DNA from 2 places in the Idiomarina solivarensis genome. Region 1 is predicted to be linked to the other one. Evidence: predicted binding sites of a transcription regulator. Region 1 holds the regulator's gene; the other holds the start of a gene.
What was found. Region 1 encodes LexA, which represses DNA repair genes until DNA is damaged. Its sites were predicted from a motif close to TACTGTATNNNNATACAGTA; they were not measured.
Positions count from the first base shown of each region.

Region 2: RBK99_RS13185 (ImuA family protein) is a predicted target of LexA. The motif match lies at 3,012-3,031, and genes of this name have one in related genera.

Region 1 is NZ_JAVFHZ010000009.1:23,714-28,363, forward strand. Features, by position in the region: gene ctaD (cytochrome c oxidase subunit I) at 1-612, opposite strand, end outside; gene coxB (cytochrome c oxidase subunit II) at 623-1,744, opposite strand; gene RBK99_RS12700 (SOS-response cell division inhibitor) at 2,048-2,485, opposite strand; gene lexA (transcriptional repressor LexA) at 2,482-3,099, opposite strand; gene plsB (glycerol-3-phosphate 1-O-acyltransferase PlsB) at 3,231-4,650, shown strand, end outside.
Region 2 is NZ_JAVFHZ010000011.1:2,815-7,464, forward strand. Features, by position in the region: gene RBK99_RS13175 (error-prone DNA polymerase) at 1-995, opposite strand, end outside; gene RBK99_RS13180 (Y-family DNA polymerase) at 997-2,400, opposite strand; gene RBK99_RS13185 (ImuA family protein) at 2,401-3,000, opposite strand; gene yihG (1-acylglycerol-3-phosphate O-acyltransferase, YihG family) at 3,118-4,029, shown strand; gene RBK99_RS13195 (mechanosensitive ion channel family protein) at 4,042-4,650, shown strand, end outside.

The sequences.
Region 1 (4,650 bases):
CCAAGTCCAGACGAACAGCGGCATCTTCATGTAATTCATGCCCGGCGCACGCATATTCATAATAGTAACGATAACGTTAATCGCGCCCATGATGGAGGAGATCCCCATGATATGAACCGAAAATACAAATAACGCCGTTGAATCTGAGCTGTAAGTTGTTGAAAGAGGTGCATAAGCTGTCCAGCCGAATGCGGGACCGCCACCTTCCATAAACAATGAACCGAGTAAAACAATGAAAGCAAAGGGTAAAATCCAGAAGCTCCAGTTATTCATTCTCGGCAGCGCCATATCCGGTGCCCCAATCATCATTGGGATCATCCAGTTTGCCAAACCGACAAAGGCAGGCATGACCGCACCAAAAATCATGACCAGACCATGAACGGTGGTCATTTGGTTAAAGAAATGTGGCTCCACCAGCTGTAAACCCGGCTGAAAGAGTTCTGCGCGTATAACCATAGCCATAGCGCCGCCGACCAAAAACATGGTGAAGCTTAACCACAAATACATCGATCCAATGTCTTTATGATTTGTTGTGAACAGCCAGCGACCAATACCAGACGGTTTATGATCGTGGTGTGTGTCTTGATGTGTTTCTTCCACTGCAGTGCTCATCACCGTCTCCTTATTGATTCATGGCTTTATTAATATCGGCGGCCTGAATTAGGTCTCCGGTATCGTTACCCCAGGCATTACGCTCGTAGGTGATAACCGCTGCTAATTCGCGCATCGACAGCTGGCTGCTAAAGGCCTGCATTGCTGTGCCATTAACGCCGTTTAAAACGATATCGATATGTTGTGCTTTAGCTTCGGGGTCTACGGCAACGCCCGTTCCGGCAAGTGCAGGGAAGACCCCGTTAACGCCTTGGCCGTTTGGTTGGTGACAAGCTGCGCAGGTGCTGTTGTAAACTTTTTCACCGAGATCCATGAGTTCGTCTTCTGACATTTCCATGGCCAGCAACTCCTGTTCACGTTTGCGTGCTGCTTTTTGCTCTTTTTCTTTCTCTGTAATCCACTTCTCGTATTCAGCAGGCTCTTTGGCGATAACCACAATTGGCATAAAGCCGTGATCTTTACCGCAAAGTTCGGCACATTGACCGCGATAGATGCCCGGTTCATTAACCTTCGTCCAGGTTTCATTAATAAAGCCTGGGTTAGCATCTTTCTTAATGGCAAAGGCCGGTACCCACCAGCTATGAATAACATCATCTGACGTAACCAGGAAGCGTACTTTCTTATTGGTTGGAATGACGAGGGGACGGTCTACTTCCAATAAGTAGTTCTCGCTCTTTTCAAATTTGTTGTCGATTTGTTCTTGCTGAGTGGCCAGGCGACTGAAATATTCAACGTCGTTTTCGAAGTACTTGTAATGCCACTTCCACTGCGAGCCAGTTACTTGAATGGTAACCTCAGCGTCTGAGGTGTCTTCCATGGCAATTAATGTGGTTGTTGCCGGAATAGCCATGCCCACCAATATAAGTAGAGGTATAATGGTCCAGGCGATTTCAACCTTAACGTTCTCGTGGAAATTTGCAGGACTTGGGTTTTTTGACTTCCTGTGTCGAATCATAGAAATAAACATGAGACCGAATACAACGACACCTATCACACAACAGATATAAAATATCGTCATGTGAAGATCGTAAACCTGGTTACTCACATCAGTGACACCTTGGGTCATATTGAGACGCGACTGAGCAGCAGCCGGCAGACTCGTTAGCGCCAATAGTGCCCACAAAGGCTTCATTTTCACGTGGCTTCTCCTCTTATTCTTCAATGAGACAGCAAAGGATTTTGCTAGCCTGAATTAGAAGAACAAAGAGGTAAGCAGAAAAAGGTACAGCTTCTCCCCAGAAATCGCTTTCTCTACTGACTCTTTGTTGTAATTATCGTTATTATATTATTTTTATAGTCGGGTACTGCATTTATTAACGAATTTACAACCAAAGATCCAGATCAAATCGAGCAAACGCACAAAAAATAGACGAATCTGTTAAAAAAAGGCTGCAAAAGCAGCCTTGGGGAATAAAACACACTGACAAAGGTGGGGTTAATGCAGGTGGGATGTCAGTGTGTTTTTATCAAATAGAAAATACTGTGTTTCACTTAATTTACTGGCCATTTTGGCGCGTTGCCAGGTTCGGTTTGAAACCGAATCGAGATATCCGATAACCATGCTGCTGGTACCAGCCAACAAAGCTTGCTCTAAGGCCCATTCGCAGCGCTCTGGTGAATGGCTGCGTAACCAACGGATTTGTGATTCTGCGACACCGCACGCAATGAGTTGTTGAATGAGGTCTTTATCGCCACCAATAACGGTAACCCATTGGCTTGGCTTAAGCTGAAGTGCTTGTTGTACCGCCGGTGATAGACTGTCCGTGCTCGGAGTTTCCGTTGCTTTCTGTGTCTCAAGCCGGAATGACGAAGCGCTGCCTTCTGCAGTCCATAGACCCGGATGACTTAATTTATGTTGATATTGAGTTTTCATAAGGTCGCTCCATTTCTGATAATGCCTACCGCAAGTCCTTCAATGACAAAAACCTGATCCGCCAAATCAACGGTAATGGTTGAGAAGTCTTCGTTTTCCGGATGCAGAAGAATGGTTTTGCCACGTTGCTCAAAACGTTTAACTGTCACATCGTCTTCCACTCGGGCAACGACAATTTGCCCATTACGCGCTTGTTCCGTTTTATGCACAGCGAGAAGATCGCCATCTAAAATACCGATGTTCTTCATACTCATGCCGTTTACCTTCAGTAAGAAGCTGGCGGCCGGATGAAAAAGCGATTCGTCAATTTTGTAATGCCCTTCAATATGCTGCTCTGCCAGCAAAGGTTCGCCCGCTGCAACCTGACCTATCAACGGCAAGCCATCCGCGATATCGTAGTCATCACCCACTAGGCGAATACCGCGGGACATACCCGGAAGTATTTCAATAACGCCTTTGCGTGCTAATGCTTTCAGGTGCTCTTCTGCTGAGTTCGCTGAACGAAACCCGAGCTTGTGAGCAATTTCGGCTCGCGTTGGAGGCATACCGGTGGCATGCAAATTGTCTTTAATAAGCTCTAGAATTTCGGATTGTCTTGGTGTTAACGGGCGCATAATGTACCTGTTTATTTGTACAGTGATACTGTGAGTATATACAGGTAAACTCATTTCGCAAGTAATTTCTTGAACGACATTTTTAAACGAAGTTGGTATCCTACTAGTCTGTTTAAAACAGAGGTCTCTATATGAAAGGAATAAGCCGCTTTTTCCCAATACTTAAGCACCCATTGCGCTGGTTGACGCGCTTTCAGGAAATTTGGGATGGTACTGAAGAAGAGCATTCAGCAACGGTCGCTAAGCCGGTTGTGTATGTTATGCGCTCAACCTCAAAAGCGGACCTGTCTATTTTACAACGGGCGGCGTTAAAGCGCGGGCTCCCGGATCCTATTGAGCCTCTTGTTGCTAACGGTAAAACTTATAACCGAATCATGTACCTTGAAGAGCTTGCTAATGATGCCTCAGAGCAAGCGGTTTCAGAGTTCCACCAGTTACTCAAATTGCATAACGACGACCCGGAACTGGATGTTCAACTGATACCGGCAGGGGTTTTTTGGGGCCGTCAGGCAGGGCAAGAAGCTCACGCCGGCAATACCATGACGGGTGACCTTGATAACCCGGGCCATTGGCGTAAATTCTGGCTGATATTATTGTCCGGGCGACAGGTGTTGGTACGTTTTTCTCGTGCGGTGAGTCTGGGCACAATGGCTCACGATCACGGCACTGATATGCGGATAGCACACAAGCTTGCGCGGGTTGCGCGCGTTCACTTTGTGCGAATGCGTCACGCTGTTGCAGGGCCAAAGCTCAGTCATAGAAAAGAGCTAATGTCGGCACTGATCAATACCCCCGCTTTAAAAAAGGCGATAGCGGACGAAGCCAAAGGGAAGAAGATAAACGAAGAAGCGGCTCGCAAGCGCGCTTTATCTTACATTGATGAAATAGCTGCAAACTATAATTCCACATTGATTCGGGTGCTGGACCGTTTTATGACCTGGATGTGGAACCGAATTTACAATGGTATTCATGTGAAGGGGGGTGACAGCATCCGGCGGCTGGCACAGCAAGGCCATGAAGTTATCTATGTGCCTTGTCACCGTAGTCATATGGATTACTTGCTGCTGAGCTATGTTATTTATAAAGAAGGTCTGGTTCCGCCGCACATTGCTGCCGGGGTTAATCTTAACTTCTTCCCGGTGGGCGGAATTTTTCGCCGAGGTGGTGCGTTCTTTATTCGCCGTAGCTTCCGGGGTAATAAATTGTATTCGGCGGTTTTCCGCGAGTATTTATGTTGGCTGTTTCAAAAGGGTTATCCGGTCGAATACTTCAGTGAGGGTGGGCGCTCCAGAACCGGGCGCCTGTTACCCCCTAAAACGGGTATGTTGGCAATGACTGTGCAGGGCATGTTGCGGGATCAGCAGCGTCCGGTATCGCTGGTCCCCGTGTATCTTGGTTATGAGCATATTATGGAAGTGTCGACTTACCTGAAGGAACTTAAAGGTAAGGACAAGGAAAAAGAGTCAGTCTTTCAGATTCTGAAGACAGTCGCTAAGCTCCGAAATTTTGGCCAGGGTTTTGTTACCTTTGGGCAGCCTATTAATTTAAAGC
Region 2 (4,650 bases), on a different contig from region 1:
CCCTGAAACAGAATACCCCGATCACGCGCAAAACAGACCAAATCGTGAATGGTCAAAAAGAAGGGTTCATAACGTTGCTCTTTTATCAGGGCAAGTTCTTTAATATAAAGCGCTTTGACTGACGCAGGAACACCTTCCGGATATCGCCAGCGAGCTCCTTGCTCGGTTAACTGTTTTAAATAATCTGAGGCACTTATACCCTCAGGAACCAGCTCTGCCGGGTACTCATAGCGAAGTTCAGACAGGCAAAACCGGCACTGGTTAGCAATAATCACGCTTTCTGCTAACCATTTTTGCGGGTAGCACTGTTGCAATTCACTGATACTGCGTAAGTGTCGCTCGGCATTATCACTGGCTAACCCGGGTTGATGTACTAACGAGCCACCCTGTTGAATCGCATTAAGAATGTCGTGTAACGGTTGCTGATTTGCATTCACCATTCGGACATCACCGGCGCAAGTGACTTTCACTTTAAGTGCCTTTTGCAAATCAACCATGGCCTTAAATGCCTGTTTATCATTAGCCTGATAATGACGCTCGTACAGCAACCAAAACCGCTGCTGCCATACAGACTTAAGCTTTTTACCAATCGCCATAAGCTGAGTTTGCTCAAACGCAGGCTGCCAGAGTAAAAAGCATTGAGAAAGCCCGTTAAAAAAGTCATCGATACTAGCCTGATAGTGGCCTTTTTCACTGCGGCTGCGAAACAAAGTAATCTTTCTGCAAAGCTGCGCATAGGCTTCACGGGTTGGGGCCAGCAAAACAAAAACACCTATATTGGTTACCCGAAACTCACTACCAACAATGAGTTTAATATCTCGTGCTTTCGACGCCTGATAGGCTTTAACAATACCTGCTACCGAGCATTCGTCCGTTATCGCTATGGCAGAATAACCGAGTTCATCGGCGCGAATGACCAAGTCCTCCGGCGAAGCCGCAGAGCGCAAAAAGCTGTAGTGGCTTAAACTGTGTAGTTCAGCAAAAATCTCCTGCATATCAACTAAACCAGCCTTGCAGATACCATTGCCCGTCTTCAAAGTAGAGCCACCCAACACGCTGACGTACATCTTTTGCAGTCCAGTAATCCCGAGTTATGTTTCTGGCATCCCACCAACCGCAGGTCTTTCGTTCAGGTCCCTCCCTTAGTTGCCATAAATCTATTGAGGTTGGCTCTGGAGACGTTAATAACCAAAGAGGGCGCTTTGGTGATGCGGACAGTGAAGGAGGCTTTTCACCCGGCGGCCGCGGGAATTCATTCGTGCCAGGTCTGGGGTCGTCATTCATTGCAGGAGAAAACACGGCCCGGTCACCTAATTTTGCCTGCAGCCGGCCGATAAGCTGCAAGGTTTCATGACGATGCTGTTGCCCACCAAAAAAGTGCTCATTGCGCTGCTCAGCACACAGTAGTTCGCCAGCCACCAATCTAATTTCCAAAACCGGTGCCGGCAAAGGATAAGACTCCATTTTCAACTGTAATAAAGACAGAAAGCTGTGGCCGCGCCAGCCTTTGTCGGCTAGCGCGACCGGAATAATAGAGGGCGGAGCATCTCGATGGTGCAGTTCAATGCTTATCTGCTGAACTACTTTTTGCCGCTGGTAGAAAAAGTCTTCCATCTCACCAAATAGTCGCTTTAGCGGGAACAACAAACCTTGCCAGTGAGGTATTTCCGTTACCAGATCCAAGCTTTGCTGAAACGTTTCCGGTGGTATAAAAAAGTCATAACTTTTCTGACTTCGCCCCTGCAAGCGCTCCAGGTGTAACTGTGTCTCTAAACCAAACTGACCGCCGACTTCGGCTGCGGATAGCTGCATCAGTTCACCCAATTGACGAAAGCCGGTCGCCTGGCAGTCTTTTTCTACTTTTGCGCTTAAACCGGCCGCGTTAATAGGCAGTTGGGCCAGCAACTGAGCTGACTCGTCGGTGCTTAGCGAAACGGGGCTATCGTATTCCGCTAAAAGCTTTGCCGCTAACGGGTTATCCGCACAAGCCAGTTGAGCGGTAACCGGTAACGCACGAACCTCTCGGTGTAAAACATCAGATACTGCATTTAACCCGCCGTACAACTGACTCAAGCTGCTCAGTTCAATGGCAATGCCTTGGGGTGGATAGAGAACCAACTTAGCAGCCCATTGATATAGACGGGTAGCCAGCTGGTGCAACACCTGTTGTTCCCGCTCAGGACAGTACTCCACTAACTGAAGCTGCTCACAAAGCGAAATAGCCATCACTGTTTGCAGCAATGGCTTCACGCCAGCTTCCTGCGCTAAAACGTTGCATTGTACGATAACAGAGTGATTGCTCTGCAACTGATAAAAAGCCAAAGGCAGGGTGTTGATATCAGGCTGTAACCGGCTTCGGTTATCCAGCAATAATTGTGGAAAATGACAGTATAGCCACATTTAATTTAGGCCAATATTTTCCAGTGGCCAGCCCGCTTTGCGTTTTAGCAGATCGACTCTGACGCCTGTATCTGAGAGCTTTAACCGTAATCGGTTCGAGTAAGCCCGGGCTTCTTCAGTTAAAGCGGGCTCACTCAACACAACCCCCATTTGCCCAGTTTGAGTGGCCTTATACCAACGACGAACACAGTGAGCTGAAGCGTTTTTTTGTCCAAACCAGCCCAAAGCCACTGCGTTTTTTGTTTGCAATACCTGCTCAAAAGCCCAGGCGGCTTTATCCACACTCGTTTGAATGACCACCTGCATAGATTCACTAAGCCCATAGTAATGTAGGCCTGCAGCAGATAACCAAGCCGGCGGGTTTATCCAGAAAACTGAGTGGTTTTGCTGCACCGCCTGCTGAATTAGCGGCAACAATAGCGCCTGCTCAGAGAATGGGGTTTGCAACTGCCATTCATGTAATCCCGGAGACTGCCAGCCCCCTCCAAGTGCCTTGTCTAGCGCCGGAAAGCCTGTGCTTAACGTTGTATCCTGGCTGCCTTCGACCTGGCCATGCCAGATAAGCCCCTGTTTAATAAGAGTCTGAAGCTTTGTTTGCATAACACCTCCAACACTGTATATTTATACAGTAACATTAATTTTTACGGGTTAGCAACAGACATCATTCTTAGCTTCAGTTATCATTTATTACATTATTTATAATTAGGGTAAGGCAACATGCTGACATCAATACTTATTCCCTTTAGAGTCGTTATTAACCTTTTATGGGGAATTATCACTACCGCCATTATCGGCGGACTGATTATTGCTGTCGGTGTATTTAAAGTCTTATTACCTTTTAAAGCCCCTCAACGTATTTGCTCGCAACTGGGCAATGGATTGTTCAGAGTTTGGGCTTACTGTATGTCGATGATGTTCCAGCTGACTCAACGCATGCAGTGGCATATCAAGGGCGACCTCGATATCCATGAAAAGGGTTGGTATATGGTCATGGCAAATCACCGTAGCTGGGTCGATGTCGCCGTACTGATGCACTTGACCCGCCGACACATGCCAATGCCTCGCTTTTTTTTAAAATCACAACTTATGTGGGTACCGGTTATTGGCTGGGGCTGCTGGGTACTGGATATGCCTTTCATGAAACGTTACTCAAAGGCTTTATTAGAGAAAAAGCCACACTTAAAAGGCAGGGACATTGCCACTACGACCCGCTCCTGCGCAAAGTTTCGTCACATTCCGACAACCGTTGTGAACTTTTGCGAAGGTACGCGCTTTACTCCAGAAAAACACAAGAAAAAACACAGCCCTTTTCGTAACCTACTACCGCCAAAAGCAGGTGGTACCGCGTTTTCGCTACAAATAATGGGAAGTCAGTTTGAAGCAATTTTAGACATTACCATTGTCTATCCAGGTAGTGATAAGCGCCCTGTCGTCTGGCATCTACTCAGCGGACAGCTCAAAAACGTCTATGTTGATATAAAGACATTACCTATTACTGACGATTTAATCGGTGATTACGCTAGTGATGAGGCGTTTAGGAACCACTTTCAAGAGTGGTTAAATAAACGCTGGCAAGAAAAAGACCAAACCATTGATGCAATGCGTAAGGAAATTCACAGCACCCGCTAAGGGAGTTTTATAATGGACTTTGAGTTTATAAAAGAATGGCTGCAAAAGTTCGGAATTGAGAGCAACCTACAGGAATTGAGCCTTGCCATCAGCTCACTACTGGTTTTATTTGGCTGTTACTTTGTCTATGCCTTAGCGCGTTGGATTATCAACCACGCCATCGACCGGCTGCTAAGCAAAGCACCCGAGCGATGGTATAAAGCGCTGGTTAATAGCGGATTTTTTAAGCGCTGTGCCAACCTGGCTCCAATTGTCGTCATACACAGCTTCATACCTATTCTGTTCATAGATAACTTTGAGAGCTGGCAGTCACCGCTGCGCACAGTCGTCGGAATTTACCTCACCTGGGTGATCACCAGCATCCTTACCGCGTTAGCAAACGTCGTCTCTATTGCTTATGACTACAGTTACAAAGCACGTGAAGTGCCTATTACCGGTGTTATACAGGTCATAAAATTGATTCTGGTATTGATGGCAATCATTATTACCATCGCTATTATTATGAACAAGTCTCCCATGTATCTGCTCAGCGGCTTTGGTGCCATGACAGCTATTTTAATGGTGGTCTTCAGGGACACGCTAATGGGCTTTGTGGCCGGAGTGCAACTGGCAACCAACCGT